DNA from 3 places in the Aeromonas sp. Marseille-Q7275 genome. Region 3 is predicted to be linked to each of the others. Evidence: predicted binding sites of a transcription regulator. Region 3 holds the regulator's gene; each other region holds the start of a gene.

Region 1 (7,385 bases), on a different contig from region 3:
AGAGCGGGAAGTATTCGATAGAGGCGCACGCCACTGTCAATGGCAAGTCCGAGAGCGTACCGGCCCTCACCTATGCCAAGGTGGAGAGCGTCACCCTGGGCACCAGCACCAACCCCAGCACCCTCAAACTCAAGGGACTGGGTGGCATCTATCTGACCGATGTATTGGAAATTGGCGGGACGACCGGCAAGTCGACACCGACGCCGACACCGACCCCTAACGCAGTGATCTAAGGAGAAAGACATGTCATTCAACAATGCCCTCAGCGGCATCAATGCGGCTCAAAAAGACCTGAACGTCACCGCGAACAACATTGCCAACGTCAATACCACCGGCTTCAAGGAGTCCCGCGCCGAGTTCGCCGACGTCTACGCCAACTCCATCTTCGTCAACGCCAAGACCCAGGTCGGCAACGGGGTGGCGACGGGGGCGGTGGCGCAGCAGTTCCACCAGGGGGCGCTGCAGTTCACCAACAACGCGCTGGATCTCGCCATCCAGGGCAATGGTTTCTTCGTGACTTCCGATGGCCTGACCAACCTGGATCGCAGCTACACCCGCTCCGGCGCCTTCAAGCTCAACGAAAGCAGCTACATGGTCAGCAACTCCGGCGGTTACCTGCAGGGGTACGAGATCAACTCTGATGGCACCCCCAAGGCGGTGAGCATCAACGCGACCAAGCCCATCCAGATCCCTGACAAGGCCGGCGAGCCGGTCCAGACCTCGCAGATCGAGGCCAGCTTCAACCTGCCGTCCACCGCCTCGCCGCTGGCGGCGGGCAATGGCGCCGCCGATGCTTCCAAGTTCGATCCCAAGGATTCGAGCACCTACTCCTCCTCCACCTCTGTGGTGGTCTACGACTCCCTGGGGGAGCCGCACACCATCACCCAGTACTTCGTCAAGGAAGCGGATCCCGCGAACCTGACCCAGCCTGCGAGCCCGACGGCCTGGCGCATGTACATGTATGAAGGGGACAAGCCCATCGACGTCGTGGGCGGCACTGCCACCACCATGGCGACCGGCCTGAGCCAGGCCCCCCTGAGCGCCCGCGTCACCTTCGATGCCTCCGGCAAGATGCAGACCCCCACCACGCCGGCCATCATCAAGACAGAGCCGCTGGGCACCCCGGGCGCCGGCATCATCAACAATGGCGCCGATGGCACCCAGGAGATCGAGCTCAAGCTCGGCACAGTGACCCAGTACGCCTCGCCGTTCGAGGTCAACAAGTTGACCCAGGATGGCTCCACCGTCGGCCGGCTGACCAAGGTTGAAATCACCGCTGACGGCATAGTCTCGGCGACCTACAGCAACGCCACCACCGTCAAGGTGGCCATGGTGGCCATGGCCAAGTTCGCCAACTCCCAGGGGCTGACCCAGGTGGGGGACACCTCCTGGCGCCAGTCCCTGCTCTCCGGTGATGCCCTGCCGGGCACCCCGAACTCCGGCACCTTCGGCTCCATCAAGTCGTCGGCCCTGGAGCAATCCAACGTGGACTTGACCACAGAGCTGGTGGACCTCATCACCGCCCAGCGCAACTTCCAGGCGAACTCCCGCTCCCTGGAAGTGAACAGCTCACTGCAGCAGAACATACTGCAGATCCGCTAAGGATTATCGCGGTGACAAGGGGCGCTCATGCGCCCCTTGTCGTTTCCGATGCGGCGCTTTTTCCTCCTCTGTTTCACCCTTCCCATATCTCTTGGCACTCAATTTGCAGTTGTCCTGCGAGAGTCATCTGTTTGACGGAGGATCCCATGGATCACCTGCTTTATATCGCCATGTCCGGGGCCAAGGAGAACATGAACAGCCTGGCTGTGCGTGGCAACAACCTGGCCAACGCCAACACCATCGGCTTCAAGTCTGACTTCGAGCAGGCGCGCAGCATGCAGGCGTTTGGCGAAGGGCTGCCGTCCCGGGTGTTCGCCATGACGGAGCGGCCGGGTCAGAACCTGCAGCACGGCCTGCTGCAGACCACGGGGCGGGATCTTGACGTCGCCGTCGACGGCCCGGGCTGGATTGCGGTGCAGGATCCCAATGGGGCAGAGGCCTATACCCGCATGGGCAACCTGCAGCTCAATGCCACCGGCAATCTGCAGACCTCCACCGGACTCAACGTGGTGGATGACGCAGGCCAGCCCATAGTGCTGCCCCTGCCCATGGAGAAGATAGAGATCAACCGGGATGGCACCATCAGCGGCCGTCCCGAGGGGGCCGCCGCCAACCTGCCGGAGGATTTCCAGCGCATCAAGCTGGTCAACCCTCCCAGCGATGCGGTGGAGAAGGGGCAGGATGGCCTGTTTCGCCGCAAGGATGGCCAGAAGGAAGCCGCCTCTGCCGAGGTCGGCCTGCTGGCTGGCTCCCTCGAGGGGAGCAACGTCAACGTGGTCGACGAGATGACCAACCTTATTCGTTTGCAGCGTCAGTTCGAAACTCAGGTCAAGATCATGAAGACCGCCGAGGAGAATGACGAGGCCCAAACCCAGCTGCTGCGTATCAGCTAATCAAGGAGCATTAAATGAATCCTGCACTCTGGATCAGCAAGACCGGCCTCGATGCCCAGCAGACCAACATTTCGGTCACCTCGAACAACCTGGCGAACGCCAGCACCGTAGGCTACAAGAAGGCCCGCGCCATCTTCGAGGATCTGCTCTATCAGAACATCAACCAGCCAGGTGGCCGCTCCTCGGCGGATACCGAGCTGCCCTCCGGCCTGATGCTGGGGGCGGGGGCCAAGGTGGTCGCCACCCAGAAAAACCACAGCCAGGGCAACGTCCAGACCACGGACAACTCCCTGGATCTGATGATAAGCGGCCGCGGCTACTTCGAGATCCAGCTGCCGGACGGCAGCGCGGCCTACACCCGCAACGGCCAGTTCACCCTCAATGACGAGGGCACCATAGTCACCCCGGGCAACGGCTACCCGCTGCAGCCGGAGATCCAGATCCCCGAGAACGCCCAGAGCGTGACCGTGGGGGAGGATGGCCAGGTCTCCGTCCAGCTCAAGGGGGATGGCCAGTCCCAGGTGGTGGGCCAGATCAACACCACCGACTTCGTCAATCCGACCGGCCTGCAACCCATGGGGGAGAACTTGTTCCTCGAGACCCAGTCGAGCGGCGCCCCCATCCAGGGGACGGCAGGTGCGGACGGACTGGGGGTGATCAAGCAGGGCATGCTGGAGACCTCCAACGTCAACGTGACCGAGGAGCTGGTGAACCTGATCCAGGCCCAGCGGGTCTACGAGATGAACTCCAAGGTCATCTCGGCAGTAGACTCCATGATGTCCTTCCTGACCCAGCGGACCTGATGAAAGGAGAGCCATGATGAAAGCCCTATGGATGCTGGGCCTGCTGACACTGGCAGGCTGTACTAGCACCCCCAATACCGCCAGACCCGACGACCCCGAATTTGCCCCCGTGTATGGCGAGTCGGAGCCGGTGTCGGTGCGCCCGACCGGGGCCATCTTCCAGCCCGAGCAGGTCAACGGCATCTACTCGGACATCAAGGCCCATAGGGTAGGTGACATCATCACCATAGAGCTGGCGGAGTCGACCTCGGCGTCGAAGAAGGCCAATACCCAGAGCGGCAAGGACAACAAGATGGAGCTGGAGCCCGTCACCCTGGGCGGGGTGCCGGTGACGGCGAGTCCCTATGACTTGTCGGCCTCCATCGGCCAGAGCAGTGCGTTCAAGGGCCAGGCCAAGGCGGATCAGAGCAACAGCCTGCAGGGCAACATCTCGGTCAGCGTGGTCAAGGTATTGCCGAACGGCAACCTGCTGGTGCGCGGCGAGAAGTGGATCATGCTCAACAACGGCAACGAATACATTCGCATCACCGGCCTGGTACGCCCGGAGGATGTGAGTTCGGAGAACAGCGTCTCGTCCCAGCGGGTCGCCAATGCGCGCATCCATTACGGCGGCACCGGCGATCTGGCCAACACCCAGGAACAGGGGTGGCTGACCAGCTTCTTCAACGGCCCCTGGTGGCCCATTTAATACTCGGGCCCCGGGTCGTCAGTGGCGACCCGGGGCCGGAATGGTTTAGTCAGGAGATGTCATGAACCGACTCCGTTTGCTTGGCCTGCTGTGCTGTATCTTGCCGCTCGGGCTGGCGCACGCCTCCCGCATCAAGGATCTCAGCTCGGTGGAAGGGGTGCGCAGCAACCAGTTGATCGGCTACGGTCTGGTGGTGGGCCTGCCCGGGACGGGCGAGAAGAACAACGCCTTCACCGAGCAGACCTTCAGGACCATGCTCAACAACTTCGGCATCAAGGTGCCGGACAACATCAAGCCCAAGATCAAGGACGTGGCGCCCGTGGCCATCCACGCCGATCTGCCCCCCTTCTCCAAGCCGGGCCAGACCATAGACGTCACCGTCTCCGCCATCGGCGAGGCGAAGAGTCTGCGGGGCGGCACCCTGCTCCAGACCTTCCTCAAGGGGCTGGACGGCCGCGTCTATGCGGTGGCCCAGGGCAGTCTGGTGGTCGGTGGTCTCGGGGCCGAGGGGGCGGATGGCTCCAAGGTGGTGGTCAATACCCCCACAGTGGGGCGCATCGCCAACGGGGCGACCGTGGAGCGTGAAGTGCCGAACTCCTTCTCCCAGGGGGACACCATCACCTTCAACCTGAACCGGCCCGACTTCACTACGGCCCGACGGGTAGCCGACGTGGTCAACGATCTGGTGGGCCCCAACACGGCCCAGGCCCTGGACGCCACCTCCATCAAGGTGTTTGCCCCGCGGGATCCGAGCCAGCGGGTCACCTACCTTGCGACCATCGAAAACCTGGAAGTGGATCCGGCCACCGAGTCCGCCAAGATCATCGTCAACTCGCGCACCGGCACCATCGTCATCGGCAGCGAGGTCAAGCTGCGGCCCGCCGCCATCAGCCATGGGGGCCTGACGGTCACCATCGCCGAGAACCAGCAGGTCTCCCAGCCCAATCCGCTGGCGGGGGGCGAGACCGCGGTCACCAACAACTCCACCATCAACGTGCAGCAGGATCCGGGGCGTATGTTCAAGCTCGACACCGGGGCGACCCTGGATGACCTGGTGCGGGCGGTGAATCAGGTGGGGATAGCGCCGGGGGATCTGATGGCGATTCTGGAGGCCCTGCAGCAGGCGGGGGCGATTCAGGGGCAGCTGGTCATCTTGTAACAGGCTGTCTCGGCGAATCTCCGGGCTGGCGCAGCAGCCGGCCCGGAGAGCCAACAGGTAAAACAGTCATTTCTTGAGCGGCAAGAGGTTGCCACGGGCGGCAAAGAGGAAGGTTATGGCAGAGTTCGACACCCAGAGTGGTATCAATCTTGGCATGGTGCAGGACGTTCAGAATCTGGACAAGCTGCGCCAGATGAGCCACAGCAAGGAAGGGAAGCAAGAGGCACTGATGGCGGCGGCCCGCCAGTTCGAGTCCATCTTCACCCAGACCCTGTTCAAGGGCATGCGCCAGGCCAACTCGGTGCTGACCCAAGATAACCCTATGAACAGCAGCTACACCCAGTTCTACGAGGGGATGCTGGACGAGCAACGGGTCTCCGACATGTCGAGCAAGGGGGGCCTTGGCATCGCCGAGATGGTGGCCAAGCAGTTCTCCCCCGAGAAGACCTTCACCCATAACGACGGGCGGGTACTCAAGCTGCCCCAGCGCACCGAGCGGGTCTACAAGCCCTATGAAGCCCCCAGCGCCTCCAACGATCTGATCGCCGCCTCCAAAGTTGGCAAAGATTTTGCTGATAACGAAATGAAGAGCGAGATGAAGGGTGGACTGAATGGGGCCGAGTCCTCGTTGAACCTGCCCAGACGCCCCCATCGCACCGTGCCGCCCATGGGCAGCACCCCGCGGGCCTCGGCCCTGGATGAGAGCGCCAAGGTGTTCGACAGTCCGGAGGAGTTCGTCGAGCGCCTGATGCCGCTGGCCAAGAAGGCGGCGGACAAGCTGGGACTGAGTCCGGCGGTGCTGGTGGCCCAGGCCGCCCTTGAGAGTGGCTGGGGCAAGCGGGTGATCAAGGACGGGGAAGGGCAGATGAGCCACAACCTGTTCGGCATCAAGGCCGATCCCCGCTGGGAAGGGCCCAAGGCCGTGGTGAGCACCCTGGAGTACGAGCAAGGGGTGGCGTCGCGCCAGAAGGCGGCGTTCCGCTCCTACGAGTCGTTTGAAGAGAGCTTCAACGACTATGTGGACTTCCTGACCTCGGGGAGTCGCTACAAGGGGGCGCTGGCCAAGGTGGACAGCCCGGATCGCTATTTCGAGGCGCTGCAGCAGGCCGGTTATGCCACCGATCCCCAGTACGCCAGCAAACTTAAACAAGTGTTGCGCAGTGATGCCATCGCCGGCTACTCGATGCCCGGCAACGCTGCGACCAGGAACACAGAGATGGAGCTGTAAGCTATGGCAAGCGATCTGCTTGGAATCGGGACTTCGGGTGTATTGGCCCAGCAGCGACTGCTGCAGACCACCAGTAACAACATAGTGAACGTCAACAGCCAGGGCTATGTACGTGAACGCACCCTGATCTACACCAATTCCGTCGGATTGGGCACGGGCGACATGGTGAGCGAGCGGGTCATCAACGCCTACGCCCAGGCTGAGGTGCGCCGGGATACCTCCGCCTACCATGCCGCAGGCTCGCGCTACGATCAGCTGTTCCAGCTCGACAGCCTGCTGGGGGATGCCAGCAACAGCGTGGGCACCACCATCACCTCCTACTTCAAGGCCTTCCACACCGCCAACGAATCGCCGGCGGAAGTGGGGGGGCGCAAGACCACCCTGAGCGAGCTCAGCGGCATGGTGGATCGCTTCCACACCCTCTCCGCCCAGCTCGACAAGCAGAGCGACACCATCAACGCCACCATAGGGGACGAGACGGACAGGGTGAACAGCTTGCTCAACAGCATCAACGATCTGAACCAGGCCATAGTCCGGACCCAGGGCTCGCCGGAAGAGAACCTGATGCTGTTCGATCAGCGTGACGAGGCGATCCGCCAGCTCTCCGAGAAGATGGAGATCCGCACCGTGACCCAGCCCAACGGCAGCATGCTGGTCAACATGAGCACGGGGCACTCCCTGGTGCTGGACGGCGGCGTGGCCCAGTTCAAGGTGGTGCCAGGCAGCCCGGACTCCCGGGATGCGAGGCTGCAGCTCACCCTGGGGGCCAACCAGGCCAACATCAATGACAAGGATCTGGGGGGCGCCATCGGCGGCCTCTTCACGGCGCGCAACGATCTGGAGCCCGCCAAGCGGGAGCTGGGCCAGCTGGCGGTCGCCATGGCCGATGCCATGAACCAGCAGAACCGCCTCGGCATGGATCTGGACAACGAGCTGGGGGGGGATCTCTTCTCCCTCAAGGGGAGCCAGGGGCTCCCCTATGCCGGCAACCAGGGCAGCGGCGCGGCCAGCG
Region 2 (7,385 bases), on a different contig from region 3:
TCCTGCTTCACGAATGTTTAGCAAGAGGTATGCCAAAGAGGGACGAGGGGGGAGTTATTTGACCTTGTAGACGATGCCGGGGTTGCAGCGGATCATCTCGAACTTGTCGGTGAGGCCCGCCAGGGACTCCGAGGCCCCCAGCATCAGATAGCCGCCAGGATTGAGGCTGCTGGCAAACTGGTTGAGGATCTTGGACTTCACCTCTGGCGCAAAGTAGATGAGCACGTTGCGACAGAAGATGATGTCAAACTTGCCGAGCAGGCTGTAGCTCTCCAGCAGGTTCAGTGGCCGGAAGCTGGTCAATTTTCTGACACGCTCCGATACCCGCATCTTGTTGTCGCCGCAGGGCTCAAAGAACAGCCGCTTGCGCTCGGGTGACAGGCCGCGGGCCAGTGCCAGGCTGTCGTAGACCCCCTCCTTGCACTGGTTGAGCATGGTGCTGGAGATGTCGGTCCCCACTATCTGCACCCCGCCCGGCAAGGTGCCGGGGCGTTTGACCTGCTGCTCCAGCGCCGTCATGGCGATGGAGTAAGGCTCCTGCCCGGAGGAGGAGGCCGCAGACCAGATCTTGATGGGACGACCACTCTTGCCGAGCTCGGGGAAGATCTTGTCGCTCAGCAGCTGGAACGGGTAGGTATCGCGAAACCACAGGGTTTCATTGGTGGTCATGGCATCGACCACGGCCATCTTGAGCTCCCGCTCGCGCACGTTCATCGCCCGGGTCACCAGTTCAGACAGACTCTCGATACCAAACTGAGTCATCAAGGGCGACAGACGGCTCTTGACCAGATACTGTTTGTTGTCACCCAGCACTATGCCGCTCTGCTGCGCCAGAAAATTGCTGAATTGCCTGTATAAGTCGTCCGAAAGTGTCTTCATGCAGTTGTTCTTCTTTATTAGAGGGCGCCTTGTACGGCCTTGGCCAACTCATCAGGCTGGAATTTGGCTATGAAGTTGTTCGCACCAACTTTCTGCACCATGGCCTGATTGAACACCCCACTGAGGGATGTGTGCAGGATAACATGCAAATCCTTCAGGTTGGGATTGTTGCGGATCTCGGCGGTGAAGGTGTAGCCATCCATCTCCGGCATCTCGATGTCGGAGATGACCAGGGCAATCTGATCGAGGATGGGGCCCTGCTTGGCCATCTCCAGCAACATGTTGAGGGCCTCCCGTCCATCCTTGGCCAGCACGCACTGCACCCCGATGGCCTCCAGCGCCCGCTGTACCTGCTTGCGCGCCACCGAAGAGTCGTCGGCGACCAGCACAGGACGGCCGTGGGGGTTGCGCTCCACGCTGGCTTCCACCAGCTCGGCACTCACCTCGGTGGAGACCGGCGAGATCTCGTTGAGAATGCGCTCCACGTCCAGGATCTCCACCAGCTCGCCATCCACCTCGGTCACCGCCGTCATGTAGTTGATGCGACCGGCGCCCTTGGGGGGCGGCAGGATGGACTCCCAGTTCATGTTGATGATGCGCTCGACCGAATGGACCAGGAACCCCTGAACGGATCTGTTGTACTCGGAGATGATGATGAAGCACTTGGAGATGTCCTGGATGGGGCGCTTGCCCATCGCCATGCTGAGATCGATCACCGAGATGGTCTGGCCGCGAATGTGCGCCACACCGCGTATGCAGGAGTTGAGCTTGGGCATGACGGTCAAGGGAGGGCACTGCAGCACCTCACGTACCTTGAATACGTTGATGCCAAATCTTTGACGTCCGTTGAGACGAAACAGCAGCAGCTCCAACCGGTTTTGTCCCACCAGCTGGGTCCGTTGGTTGACCGAGTCCAGAATACTCGCCATAAACACTCCCTAAAAAACGCTTGGCACTGATCGTGCATGTTGTGTGTGCATGCACATTGGCTTGCATCAGACTATCGATGTCTCGACAACCGAAATCTGCAGCAAGCATAGTTAACTGCGATGGTGTACGTGAACAACTTATCGACCGGTAAGCAAAAATGATTAATAGACTTTTCCTCATCTTACTGCCGTTTTGCAGCCTCTCTCACGCCATGGCATCCGAGGTGACCGACTATCTGCAGGAGCAGGCACAGACATTCGTCCTCGACCAGCTGGATGTCCCCCTCGACGCCCAGGCCGAGGTGACCGCCGGTACCATAGATGAGCGCCTCCCCCTGAACCACTGCGAAGAGGGGCTGACTATCTCCCTCCCGGCCAAGATGGAGATACGCCGCAACACCACCGTCTACCTCAAGTGCGAGGGAGACAAACCCTGGGATCTCTATCTCCCGGTGCGGGTCAGCATCCAGAAACCCTATGTGACCGTCGCGGCTCCCGTGGCCAAGGGGGACATACTGAGCGAGTCCATGCTGACCCTGGCCTACCAGGATCAGACCCTGATCCGCGGTGACTATCTCACCGACCCCGCCGCCCTCATCGGGGTGCGCAGCAAGCGTGAACTCAAACCGGGCCAGCCAATCAGGCTGACTCAGGTCTGCGTGGTCTGCAAGGGGGACCAGGTCACCCTGAGTGCGGAAAACAGCAGCATGCAGATCAAAACCATGGCCCGAGCCTTGCAAGATGGCAGCTTCGGAGACATGATCAGGCTCGTCAACATTCGTTCGGGCAGAGCGGTGCAGGGCCAGGTGAGTGCCGTCGGCTCTGTGGTGGTCACATTCTGACTGTTTTATTAATGCAGCAATTTTTTTCTAAAGTTCTGACCGCCGTCACCGATAAACAGGTAAGCGAACAGCAAAGCAGACGAAGGTAAACCGTATGGCTATCAACAATATCAACAACTTGGCAAACAGCCGGTTGCAAAACAGTGGGACCAGTCAGGGTGTAGCCACCAAGTCCGCGACCTCTGCCGAGAGCAATCGTGCGGCGACCGTCAAGACCGACTCTGTCTCCTTGACCAGTGAGGCGCAGCAATTGCAACAGATGCAGAAGACCCTCAACACCGCCTCCACCGGTAACGAGAGCCGCGTCGAAAGCCTGAAGAAGGCCGTGGCCAGTGGGGAATACAAGGTCAACAGCGAAGCCGTGGCCAGGAAGATGTTCAGCTTCGAAGCGGATCTGGACAAACGGCTGGGATGATGGAACTGCCTTCGCTGCTGCACGCCCAGGACCACAACCTCTCCCAGATGCAAGGTTTGCTGGCAGAGGAGTTTGACCTGCTCAAGGCACACCGGGCCCTGGCCTTGCCGGCGCTGGCCGAGCGCAAGCAGCAACTGCTTGAGGCCATCGAGACCCTGGACAAGAGATTGGCCGAGCTGCCCGATCTGCAGCAACAACTCGGCGCCTTCCCGGCTCAGGTGCAGGCCCTGCAAGCCAAGCTGGAAGCCTGTCAGGAGCAGAACAACCTCAACGGTCGACTGCTCGAGCTCAGCATCATCTCCAATCGCCGCCTGGCGAGCTTTCTCAGCAAGTTGCGAGACAGCAACTCCCTGACCTATGACGCCAAGGGCAATACCCGCTCCGGCACCCGCTCCCTGGGTATCAAGGCCTAATCCTCTCTCCTTCCTTCTCTTGATGCCCGGCCGTCAGAGCACCAGTTCCATCAGCCTTGCCCCGTCGCGGCAGGCATGAATGCTCATGACGCCATCCTCATACCGGCCATAGCTGGCCGCCCATTCTCCCCTCGGAAAACAGATGGATCCCGGGTTCACCAGCACCATTTCCCCTTCTTGCCGCACTTCTCGTCGCAATACGGGCAGGTGGGTATGGCCGCTGATAAAGAGGCTGCCCGCCGGCAAGGGCACCGCCTCGGGATCATAGAGATGACCATGACTGACGAACCAGCGCCGCCCGTCCACCAGCAACTGGTTGTAGGGGGCCGTGATGGGGAAGTGCAGCAGCATCTGATCCACCTCTGAATCGCAGTTGCCCCGCACCGCCATGATCCGGGGGGCCAGCTGGTTGAGCCGCGCCGCCACGGCGGCAGGCTCATACCCCGCCGGCACCGGATTGCGCGGGCCGTGGTTGAGCAGATCCCCCAGCAACAGATAGTGATCCGGCTGCCAGGGGGCAAGCTGCGCCAGCACCTGCTCCAGGGCAGGCAGGCTGCCGTGCAGATCGGAAATGATGGCTATCTTCATCGCACACTCCTCATGGCTGGCTGAAGTAGAGATCCTTGGTGGCGATGGCCCCCTTCAGGTTGCTGCTCGGCAGGCCGCGCAGGGCGGGGTCCACCAGCCTCATCTGGTTGTAGTGATAGACGGGGATGACGGGCATCTCCTCCATCAGCAGTTGCTCGGCCTTGCGGTAGAGCCCGGTTCGGGCGGCACCATCCAGAGAGTCAGCGGCCTGTTGCAACAGGCCGTCGAAGGCCGGGTTGCAGTAGCCGCTCTCGTTCTGGGGATCCTGACAGCGGAAACTGCCCAGCATGGACGAGGGCTCGACATAGTCACCAAACAAGAAGGAGCGGGCCAGCATGAAGTCGCCGCTGTCCTTGGCCACCTGATAGGCATTCCACTCCATGTTGTTGAGGGTGACCTCCACCCCCAGCGGCTTCCACATGGCCGCGACCGCCAGGGCCAGCTTCTTGTGATTCTCCGAGGTGTTGTAGGCCAGCGTCAGCTTGAGGGGGTGGGCGCTGTTGTAGCCCGCCTCCGTCAGCAGGGCAGCGGCCCTGGCCAGACGGGTCGGCATGTCCTCCAGGGCCAGCGCCGAACCCAGCTCTTCGTAATCCGGCATGCCGGGCAGCAGGGACCAGGCCGGCCGCTCCCCCTGACCGCTCACCTTCTCGGTCAGCAGGCGGCGATCCATGGCCATGGAGAGCGCCTGACGCACCCGCACATCCTGCAGCTCGGGACGGCGCAGGTTGAAGGTATAGAGGTAGGTCCCCAGCAGCGGCAGGCCCCAGATCCGCTCCGGGGTCTCTTCCATGGTCTTCTGGTAGTACTCCAGCGCCACCTTGTTGGTGAGCTGGATCTCTCCCGCCTCGTAGCGCAGCCGCTCCGCGTGCTGGGAAGCCAGGGGCAGATAGGTTACCCGCTGGATCCGGGTGTGGGCATCATCCCAGTACTGGGGGTTGCGCTCGGCTTCGATGCGCTCGTTCGGCACCCAGTTCACCAGCCGGTAGGGGCCGTTGCTGACCAGCTTGCCAGGCTGGGTCCACTGCTTGCCAAACTGGGTGATGGCCCGCTCGTTGACCGGCACGAAGGGGCGCTGGCTGATGAGCTGCAGGAAGTAGGGCACGGGCCGCTCCAGGGTCACCTTGAGGATCTGATCGCTCTCGGCCTCCACCCCCAGGGCATCGAGATCGAGGGCACCGGCATAGATGGACTGAGCATTGTTGATGCCGGTCGCCAGCAAGAGACCGGCGGAGGGCGAGGCCTGCGCCGGGCTCAGCAGACGCTGCCAGGCGTAGACGAAATCCCGGGCGGTGAGTGGCTCGCCGTTGGACCACTTGAGCTGCGGGCGCAGGAAGAAGCGCCACACCAGGCCATCCTCGCGCGTCTCCCAGCGCTGGGCCTGGGCCGGCACTATCCTGCCCTGCCCATCCTCGCTGACCAGCCCCTCGAACAAGTCCACCAGCACCACCTCCCCCGGGAAACCGGAGCGGATCTGGGCAGGGTCGAGGGACTCTGGTTCGGCGCCGTTGCCCTTGACCAGGGTCTGCCTGTCAGAGAGCGCAGGCTGCTGCACCACTGTGGTCGCCTGCAACGGCGGCGCCAGCATCAGTCCGAGCAGCATGGGGGAGAGCCAGCGACGGGCTGGCCGGGCGGCGAAACGGTAAAGCATGAGATCAACCTCGTTCAATTCACTTTATTTTAAGAAGGGGAAGGCCGGCGGCGCGCCTTAAAACGAATGCATGATGCCGCGCTTGTTATCCCCGAAGACGCCCCGTATTGTATCGGGCTTGCCCGGCAGATGGAGTCTTTCGGGCTATTTTTTTCAGGGGATTTTTCCCAACTGTCAGCCACGGGCGTGCAAGACCGCTTGACGGTCCCCTCGACTCGCCTCGCATGAAGGTCAGTCAGGGCGCCATGGCGCTCGATGCAGGCATCAGCCCGGCTGATTTCTACCGTTTCAGGGGTCTTTATGGGGTATGAGTGGCTGGCGCTGGCTGCCGCCAGTTTATGGGCCGTCGCAGCCCTGATTTCCGTCAAACCTGCACGCCATCTGGGGGCCTTTGCCTACAGCCGCTGGCGGATGTTTCTGGTCAGCCTGATGCTGGCCAGCGCCAGCCTGGTCACGGGGGGCTGGCAGAGCCTCACCCAGAGCGCCCTGCCACTGCTGGCGTTGTCTGGGCTCATCGGCATCTTCGTCGGTGACACCGCGCTATTTGCCTGCATGAACCGGCTGGGGCCCAGGCGCAGCGGCTTGCTGTTCTCCTGCCACGCGCTCTTCTCCGCCCTGCTCGGGCTCTGGCTGTTTGGCGAACAACTCGGTGGCTGGCGTCTGGTGGGGGCCTTGCTGGTGCTGGCGGGGGTCATGCTCGCCATCCTGTTCGGCCGCCGTGGCAACCCGCAGCAGGCGCAACAGCACAACGAGTGGGAACAGGTGCGCGGCCACCTCGGAGTCGGCATCGCGCTCGGCCTGACTGCGGCCCTGTGTCAGAGCCTGGGAGCCATCATCGCCAAGCCGGTGATGATGGCTGGCAACGTGGACGCGGTGAGCGCCTCCGGCATCCGCATGGGGAGCGCCCTGCTGGCGCACTATACCCTGCGGGTGCTGAGGGTGCCCCTGGCCATGCCGCACAACCCCATCAATCGCCAGGTGCTTGGCATGATAGGCATCAACGGCTTCCTGGCCATGGCCCTAGGGATGACGCTCATCCTGGTGGCCCTGCGCCAGGGGGACGTGGGCATGGTGGCCATCCTCTCCTCCACCACACCGGTCATACTGCTGCCCCTGCTGTGGTGGCACTCGGGGGTGCGCCCTGCCCTGCCCGCCTGGGCCGGCGCCCTGCTGGCCACCCTGGGCACGGCCCTGGTACTGGGAGCGGGGTCAGTCGGGGGTTGATGCTGGGCTTCGCTCAGCGCCAACCTGCGCCCAATCATCAAATTCATCCGAATACGCTTTGCTATTCGAACCTACCAAATTCAATTGCTTCTGCCGGTTCGATTAGCCGCGTCGCGGCGTAATCGGACGCGGTAACCTCATTGCGAACCTTCGCCGTCGGATGGCGTGATTAAAACTGGGCCACTTCCTCGGCGGTCAGCTCCCGGTATTCCCCCGGTGCCAGCTCGTCGTCCAGGCCGAGTGCCCCGATCCGCTCCCGATGCAGCCCTATCACCTTGTTGCCGATGGCGGCAAACATCCGCTTCACCTGGTGGTACTTGCCCTCGTGAATGGTCAGCCTGGCCTCGCACTCCCCCAGGATCTCCAGCTGGGCAGGGCGGGTCTTGTCGGTCTCGTTGCGCAGGTAGACGCCATCTTCAAACAGCGAGATGGCATCCTCGCTCACGG
Region 3 (7,385 bases):
GGGGTGCTCAACACAGATGACAACGTGATCCTGCGTGACAAGGTCCATCTGGACGGCCTGCTGCCGGCGTCTTTCATCTCCACGCTGGATACCCCCTATCTGGAGCTGGATCTGGTGACCCAGGACGTGAGAAGCAACCAGCACATCAGCATAGTGGGTCAGGAATTCCAGACCGAGGGCGTTGGCCTGAAGGGCCATCTGGATCGTAAATATTTCGAATTACTGGATAAAGGCCATGCCACTTATTTCAATGAAAAACGTTAATCTGGCCCTCGCGGCCCTGCTGCTGTGCAGTACAGTGAGCGCCAAAGAGTCCGACTTTGCCGAGAAGGTCTATGTGGATGCGGTCAAGCAAGTGGCCGAGATGCAGGACAACCGCATCACCTTCAGCGAAGACGTGATCATCACCCAGGGCACCATCAAGATTAAGGCCGACAAGGTGGTGGTGATCCGCTCCGGCGACAAGGGCGCAGAGGTGATGACCGCCTATGGCAATCCTGCCACCTTCTTCCAGATCCTGGACAACGGCAAGCCGGTCAATGCCCACGGCAACAGCATTCGCTACGAGCTGAAGAACCGTCTGGTCACCATCACGGGCAACGGTCAGCTCAAGCAGGAAGACAGCCAGGTCACCGGCGACCTCATCCGCTACGACATCGTCAAGCAGAAGATGATCGCCGAGAGCAAGGGACCCACCCAGCGCGTCAAGACGGTGTTCCTGCCGGATCAGGTAGAAAACTTCGACAAACCCGCCGATCAGAAGAAGTAGGAAACAGAAGCCATGGCAGTGTTAAAAGCAACGGGTTTGCAGAAGAGCTACAAGCGCCGCATGGTGGTCAGCGACGTGAGCCTGGAAGTGGGCACCGGCCAGATAGTGGGGCTGCTCGGCCCGAATGGTGCCGGCAAGACCACCTCCTTCTACATGATCGTGGGCCTGGTGCAGCGGGATGCGGGTCTCATCACCATCGACGAGCAGGACATCAGCCTGCAGCCCATGCATATCCGCGCCCGCAATGGCATCGGCTACCTGCCTCAGGAGGCCTCCATCTTCCGGCGCCTGTCGGTGTTCGACAACCTGATGGGGGTCATGCAGACCCGCAAGGGGTTGAGCCGCGAGGAGCGTGAGGATAAGGTCGAGCAGTTGCTGGAAGAGTTCAACATCACCCATATTCGCGACAGCCTGGGTCAGAGCCTGTCTGGCGGGGAGCGACGCCGGGTCGAGATTGCCCGGGCGCTGGCGGCAGAGCCGCGATTCATCCTGTTGGATGAACCCTTTGCAGGTGTTGATCCCATTTCGGTCATAGACATCAAGAAGATCATCCAGCATCTGAAGGAAAGAGGGCTGGGCGTGCTGATCACGGACCACAACGTCAGAGAGACGCTGGATGTGTGCGAGAAGGCCTACATCGTCAGCCACGGCAAGATGATTGCCGAGGGGGCGCCGGCCGATATCCTCGCCGATGAGCAGGTCAAGCGCGTCTATTTGGGCGATCAATTCAGTCTATAGTAAGGGGGCACCCCTCATTTTTGTTAGGTGACTGCCTCGCTGAACATAAGGATATCCCGACGTAGATGAAGCCGACATTACAGTTGCGTCTCGGTCAGTCCCTGACCATGACGCCACAATTACAACAAGCGATTCGTCTGCTCCAGCTCTCCACTCTGGAACTCCAGCAGGAAATTCAGCAAGCGCTCGATAATAACCCCTTGCTGGAGCAGGAGGAGAATGAGGCGCAGGAAACCAGCCCGATAGAGCCCCAGGACGCCAGTCAACTCGACTCCAGCGACGCCATGGCGCAGGACAGCATGCCGGATGAACTGCCGGTGGACACCACCTGGGATGAGGTCTACTCCGCCGGGACCGCCCAGAGCGCCGGCCCCATTCATGACGGGGAAGACAGCGTCTATCAGGGGGAAACCACCGAAAACCTGCAGGACTATCTGCTGTGGCAGATGCGACTGACGCCGTTCAGCGATCTGGATGCCGCGATCGCCCTCGCCATCATCGATGCCATCGACGAGTCCGGCTACTTGACCGCCTCTCTCGAAGATATTCAGGCTGCAGTCAGCAGTGAAGAGGTAGAAGTTGAACTGGATGAAGTGGAAGCCGTGCTCAAGCGGGTGCAGCATTTCGATCCGGTCGGCATAGCCGCTCGCTCGGTGCAGGAGTGTCTGCTGATCCAGCTTGGTCAGTACTCGCCGGATCTGCCCTGGCTCAATGAGGCAAGGGAGGTGATCCGCGAGCACATGGACCTGCTCGGCAACCGTGACTACCGCACCCTGGCGCGCAAGACCCGGCTCAAGGAGAGCGATCTCAAGGAGGTGCTGGATCTCATCCAGCAACTGGAGCCCAGACCCGGCAATGGCATCATCCAGAGCGAGTCGCAATACGTGATCCCGGATGTCTCCGTGGTCAAGAAGGGGGCGAAGTGGGTGGTTGAGCTCAACCCGGATTCGGCGCCGCGCATCCGTGTCAACGAGGCCTATGCGGCCATGGCACGCAATGCCCGCAGCAGCACGGATACCCAGTTCATTCGCTCCCATTTGCAGGAGGCCAAGTGGTTCATCAAGAGTCTGGAGAGTCGCAACGACACCCTGCTCAAGGTGGCCAGCTGCATCGTCGAGCAGCAGCAGGGCTTCTTCGAATACGGTGAAGAGGCCATGAAGCCCATGGTACTCAACGACATCGCCGAGGCGGTGGAGATGCACGAGTCGACGATTTCACGGGTGACGACCCAGAAGTACATGCATACGCCCCGTGGCATCTTTGAACTGAAGTTTTTTTTCTCCAGTCATGTCAATACGGAGGGAGGAGGAGAGTGCTCATCGACCGCAATTCGCGCCCTGATCAAGAAGCTGGTGACGGCCGAAAACCCGGCCAAACCGCTTAGTGATAGCAAGATCGCGGATTTGCTGGCCGAACAGGGTATTATGGTGGCGAGACGCACGATCGCAAAGTACCGTGAATCCTTGTTGATCCCGCCATCCAATCAGCGCAAACGCCTGGTTTAGGCAAACAAAAGGAAGACGTTATGCAAATTAACCTGACCGGACACCATGTCGAGATTACCGAAGCTCTGCGTGATTATGTGAATAACAAATTTGCCAAACTCGAGCGTCACTTTGACCATATCAACAACGTACATGTGGTGTTGAGCGTCGAAAAACTGAACCAGATCGCCGAAGCCAAGCTGCACGTCAGCGGGGGAGAGGTGTTCGCCAATTCGCAGCATGCCGACATGTATGCGGCGATTGATACCCTGCTGGATAAACTGGATCGGCAGATCATCAAGCACAAAGATAAGTTAAATCAAAAATAACTATGCAACTTGAACACATACTGAGTCGGGACTGCACCAAGAGTGCGGTCCCTTGTACCAGCAAGAAACGCGCCCTTGAGATCATCAGTGAGCTGGCCGCAGAGCGCCTCGGCGCCTCCCGCCAGGTGCTGTTCGAAAGCCTGCTGGCGCGGGAAAAGATGGGCAGTACCGGGATCGGTGCCGGTATCGCCATTCCCCACGGCCGGATCGACGACGCCTTTGCGCCGACCGCCGTGCTGATGACCTTCTCCGAACCCATCCCTTTCGATTCTATCGACAATCAACCGGTTGACCTGCTCTTTGCATTGCTGGTGCCGGAAAGCGAGTGCAAGCAGCATCTCAAGACCCTTTCCCTGATGGCATCCAAGCTGGGTGACAAGGCCGTCTGCCGCCAGTTGCGCCAGGCGACCAGCGACGAAGAACTCTATCAGATCATGACTTCGGCCTGATGCCGGGTCTGACACCGCCACGTTGGCGTGAGGGGACAAGATGCAGTTAATAGTGGTAAGCGGTCGTTCGGGCTCCGGCAAGACGGTGGCCCTGAGGGTGCTGGAGGATCTGGGTTACTACTGCGTGGATAACCTGCCGGTCAACCTGCTGCCCCAGCTGATCGTCTCGGTGGAGAGCCAGTATGACAAGCTGGCGGTCAGCATAGACGTGCGCAACCTGCCGACCCAGCCAGACAAGCTCGACAACCTGCTGACCCAGGTGCGCAACGAGGGGCGAGTGGAGTTCTCCAGCTTCTTCTTCGATGCAGACAACGGGACCCTGCTCAAGCGCTATGGCGAGAGCCGTCGGCTGCACCCTCTGTCCCGCAAGCAGCTGTCGCTGGATGAGGCGATCCGGGAAGAGACCCACCTGCTGGCGCCCCTCTCCTCGACCGCCGATCTGCGCATCGATACCACCAACCTCAGCATCCACGACCTCAGCGAGCTCATCAAGACCCGGGTGCTCGGCAAGAAAGAGAACGAGCTGGTGCTGGTGTTCGAGTCGTTCGGCTTCAAATACGGCATCCCCAAGGATGCGGACTTCGTGTTCGATGCCCGTTTCCTACCCAACCCCCACTGGATCCCGGAGCTCAAGCCGTTTACCGGTCAGGATGAGCCCGTGGCCAACTACCTCTCGGCCCAGGCGGACGTGATGCTGTTCATCCAGCAGATAGAGAACATGCTGGTGACCTGGTTGCCCCACCTGGAGCGCAACAATCGCAGCTATGTGACCGTCGGCATAGGTTGTACCGGCGGACAGCATCGTTCGGTGTTCATCGCCGAGCGGCTGGCCAGCACCTTCCGACTGCTTGGCAAGAACGTGCAGATCCGTCACCGCACGCTGGACAAGCGCTCCACCCAAGCCTGACAGACCCACAGGATGTTCAGATGACAGTTTCCGCCTCGGTAGAAGTCAAAAACAAGCTGGGAATCCATGCCAGACCGGCCATGATGCTGTTCGAGCTGGTGCAGGGATTCGATGCCCATGTGCTGCTGCGCAACGAGGACGGCATCGAGGCCGATGCGGACAGCGTGATCGGCCTGCTGATGCTGGACTCCGCCCAGGGCAAGCAGGTGGAGGTGCAGGTGGAGGGCCCGGAAGAGGTGGAGGCCCTGGCCGCCGTGGTGGCGCTGTTCACCTCGGGCTTCAACGAGGAGTGAGCGACGCCTCCTCTGCCGTCATGAGCCGGCGCGCGCCAGCGCCTTGAAGTCGTAAAAGTCCCGACAAGCCAGCAGAGCCCTGCTGGCTTTTTCGTTCATCAGCACCAGAAACAGATCGTAGAGCCCCATCGCCTCCTCATAGTCCGCCTTGCTGATGGCGAGCACGAAGACGAGGGTGGCGGTCTCGCCATTGCCCCAGTCGATCCCCTGAGGGGCCAGCACGGTATAGACCAGGGTGCGGCGGGCCAGCAGGCCGAGGGAGTGGGGCAGGGCTATGCCCTCTCCCAACATGGTGGAGACGATGCGCTCCCGCTCGTGCAACGACCCCCTGAAGCCCGGCTCTACCAGCTGCTCGGACTCCAGCTGGTCACAGATGCGGCCAAACAGCTGCGCCTGGCTGAGCGGCTCTGTGACCACCATGAAGTGGTCGGCATCGAAGTACTTGTCCAGCAGGTAGGGGCGGGTGCGGTCGATCAGCACCAGCTTGCCGAGCTGCTCCAGCTGGTATTGGGTCGGGAAGGGGGCGACCTGCACCACGGGGGCGTTCTTCTCGCTCACCTTGACGGTGCTGATGACAAAGTCCTGCTCGATGTGCGCCAGTCCCTCGTAATCCCGTACCGATTCCAGGCTGGTCAGCTGCAGCTGGGGGTACTCCCGCCGGATGCGTGCCTCCAGTACCCGGAAGGTGGCGTTGCCCGCATCGCACAGGAGCATGGCCTGGGGACGACGGGTGTAGCCGATGTCATGGTGGCGCTCCAGGCCGACCCCGATATGGATCACCAGATAGCCGATCTCGTGATGGGTCAGCCGGTAGGGGGTCTGCCTTATCCACTCCGAGATGGCGGCCAGCGTGATGTCGTAGGCGAGGGGATAGTACTGCTTGATGTGGTCCGCCAGCGGGTTGTGGCTGCCTATCTGGTATTTGACCCGCAGCAGCATGGCGCTGATGTGGGTCTGCAGGTCTGCCCGCAACTGCGGGTCGGCGCGCAGATCATAGGGGTAGTGCTGGTGGATGTAGGTCAGCAGATGCTCCACCAGCTGCTCGCTCTCGGCGGCCATGGCAGGGCTGAGCTGGGGGGTATCGGCAGTGAGGCGGGCCTGGATCTGGATGGCGAGGCAGGCGATCTCCTCCTCCCCAGGCGGAGTCAGGGTCGGCAGCTCGCCATAGATGTCGCGGGCCACCGCGGCCAGGGTCTGGGTGATGTCGTCGCTGGCAAACTCGCGCAGCTCGTGGCCCGCCGCCTGACGCAGCAGGGCGACGGCGCAATAGATGGCGAGCTGTTGCAGGCTCTCGTCGGCGAGGCGCAACTGATGGCGGCCGAGCTGGTCGTGAATATGGTTGCCCACCACTTCCAGGGTCTTGCTGGGGCAGAGGGTGGGCGGCAGGCTCTGCAACGGGTGGTTGTTCAGCAGCTCCTGGCACAGCAGCTGAGTCAGGCAGGCACGGATCGCCGTCTCGCTCCCCTGGATGCGCATGCCCAGCCGTGGCTTGCTCTCTATGATGAGCCCGAAGTGGGCGAGCCGCTCCCTCACCTGTGCCATGTCTCCCTGCAGGGCCGCCCGGCTCAGATACCAGGTATCCGCCAGCTCATCGAGCTTGATCCCCTGCTCCGCCGTCAGCAGCAGGATCTGCAGATGCAGCACCCGCTCGCGACTGGTGCGCGGCAGGCTGCTCTCCTGCTCCTGTGCCGCCAGCAGCGCATCAAACAGCCCCTGATTGTAAATCTTGAGTTGATAGCCGGTGCCGCGCTGGTGGATCAGGTGGGCGCCCTGGGTGGCGATCAGTTCGTTGAGGGTCGCCACGTCGGTGCGCACTGTGCGGGTGGAGACATTGAGGCGACGGGCCAGCTCCTCCTGGGGCAGCGGCTCGGCATGGAGCTGGGTCAGCAGTTGATGGAGCCTGGGGTGGGGCAGCTTGATCATGGGGTGAGGCAAGACTCCTGTTGCGAAATAAAGGGTCGATGTTAACAAGGGGGTCATCAACAAGCCAGACACCGGCCAGTGATCGGACCGGTGCCTGCGGGTGTCGTTATGCCAGCAGCGCCTTCACCGTGGCGAGCAGGGTGCGCACGTCCTCGGGGCGGGTCTGGCCGCTCTCGCTGTCGATGATGGAGCTGTAGACGTGGGGGATCACCTTCTCGACCCCGGCCTCCAGCGCGATGCGCACTATCTCCTCGAAGTTGTCGAGATCGATGCCGCCGGTGGGCTCCAGCCAGAAGCCGTGACGGGCACAGGCCTCGGCCACCGCCCGATACTCGTCGCGGCAGGCCAGGCCTCCCATGGGGAAGAACTTGACCGAGCTGCCACCCATGTCCTTGAGCAGGGCGATGGCGGTGTCGATGGGTACAATCCCGTCCGGCTGCTGGCTACTCAGGGGGCCGGTGGAGATCTTCACCATCCCCGGCGTGCCGGTGGG

The links. Region 3 encodes sigma-54, which starts transcription at its own class of promoters, with help from an activator protein. Its sites were predicted from a motif close to TGGCACNGTTTTNGCTT; they were not measured.
Region 1: the regulator sigma-54 is predicted to act here: its motif matches at 1,695-1,711, upstream of flgF (flagellar basal-body rod protein FlgF).
Region 2: the regulator sigma-54 is predicted to act here: its motif matches at 1,830-1,846, upstream of flgA (flagellar basal body P-ring formation chaperone FlgA).

The regions. Positions count from the first base shown of each region.
Region 1 is NZ_CBCPLW010000012.1:46,860-54,244, forward strand. Features, by position in the region: gene ACWPWQ_RS12725 (flagellar hook assembly protein FlgD) at 1-233, shown strand, start outside; gene flgE (flagellar hook protein FlgE) at 244-1,602, shown strand; gene flgF (flagellar basal-body rod protein FlgF) at 1,749-2,495, shown strand; gene flgG (flagellar basal-body rod protein FlgG) at 2,510-3,298, shown strand; gene flgH (flagellar basal body L-ring protein FlgH) at 3,315-3,986, shown strand; gene ACWPWQ_RS12750 (flagellar basal body P-ring protein FlgI) at 4,048-5,145, shown strand; gene flgJ (flagellar assembly peptidoglycan hydrolase FlgJ) at 5,261-6,373, shown strand; gene ACWPWQ_RS12760 (FlgK family flagellar hook-associated protein) at 6,377-7,385, shown strand, end outside.
Region 2 is NZ_CBCPLW010000012.1:38,039-45,423, reverse strand. Features, by position in the region: gene ACWPWQ_RS12710 (CheR family methyltransferase) at 55-879, opposite strand; gene ACWPWQ_RS12705 (chemotaxis protein CheV) at 897-1,808, opposite strand; gene flgA (flagellar basal body P-ring formation chaperone FlgA) at 2,045-2,650, shown strand; gene flgM (flagellar biosynthesis anti-sigma factor FlgM) at 2,745-3,065, shown strand; gene ACWPWQ_RS12690 (flagella synthesis protein FlgN) at 3,062-3,478, shown strand; gene yfcE (phosphodiesterase) at 3,512-4,066, opposite strand; gene ACWPWQ_RS12680 (peptide ABC transporter substrate-binding protein) at 4,077-5,714, opposite strand; gene ACWPWQ_RS12675 (DMT family transporter) at 6,015-6,938, shown strand; gene rsuA (16S rRNA pseudouridine(516) synthase RsuA) at 7,108-7,385, opposite strand, start outside.
Region 3 is NZ_CBCPLW010000018.1:28,743-36,127, forward strand. Features, by position in the region: gene lptC (LPS export ABC transporter periplasmic protein LptC) at 1-264, shown strand, start outside; gene lptA (lipopolysaccharide transport periplasmic protein LptA) at 251-769, shown strand; gene lptB (LPS export ABC transporter ATP-binding protein) at 782-1,507, shown strand; gene ACWPWQ_RS16210 (RNA polymerase factor sigma-54) at 1,573-3,012, shown strand; gene hpf (ribosome hibernation promoting factor) at 3,033-3,320, shown strand; gene ptsN (PTS IIA-like nitrogen regulatory protein PtsN) at 3,323-3,769, shown strand; gene rapZ (RNase adapter RapZ) at 3,810-4,676, shown strand; gene npr (PTS phosphocarrier protein NPr) at 4,697-4,969, shown strand; gene ACWPWQ_RS16235 (BglG family transcription antiterminator) at 4,988-6,892, opposite strand; gene dagF (2-dehydro-3-deoxy-phosphogluconate aldolase) at 6,999-7,385, opposite strand, start outside.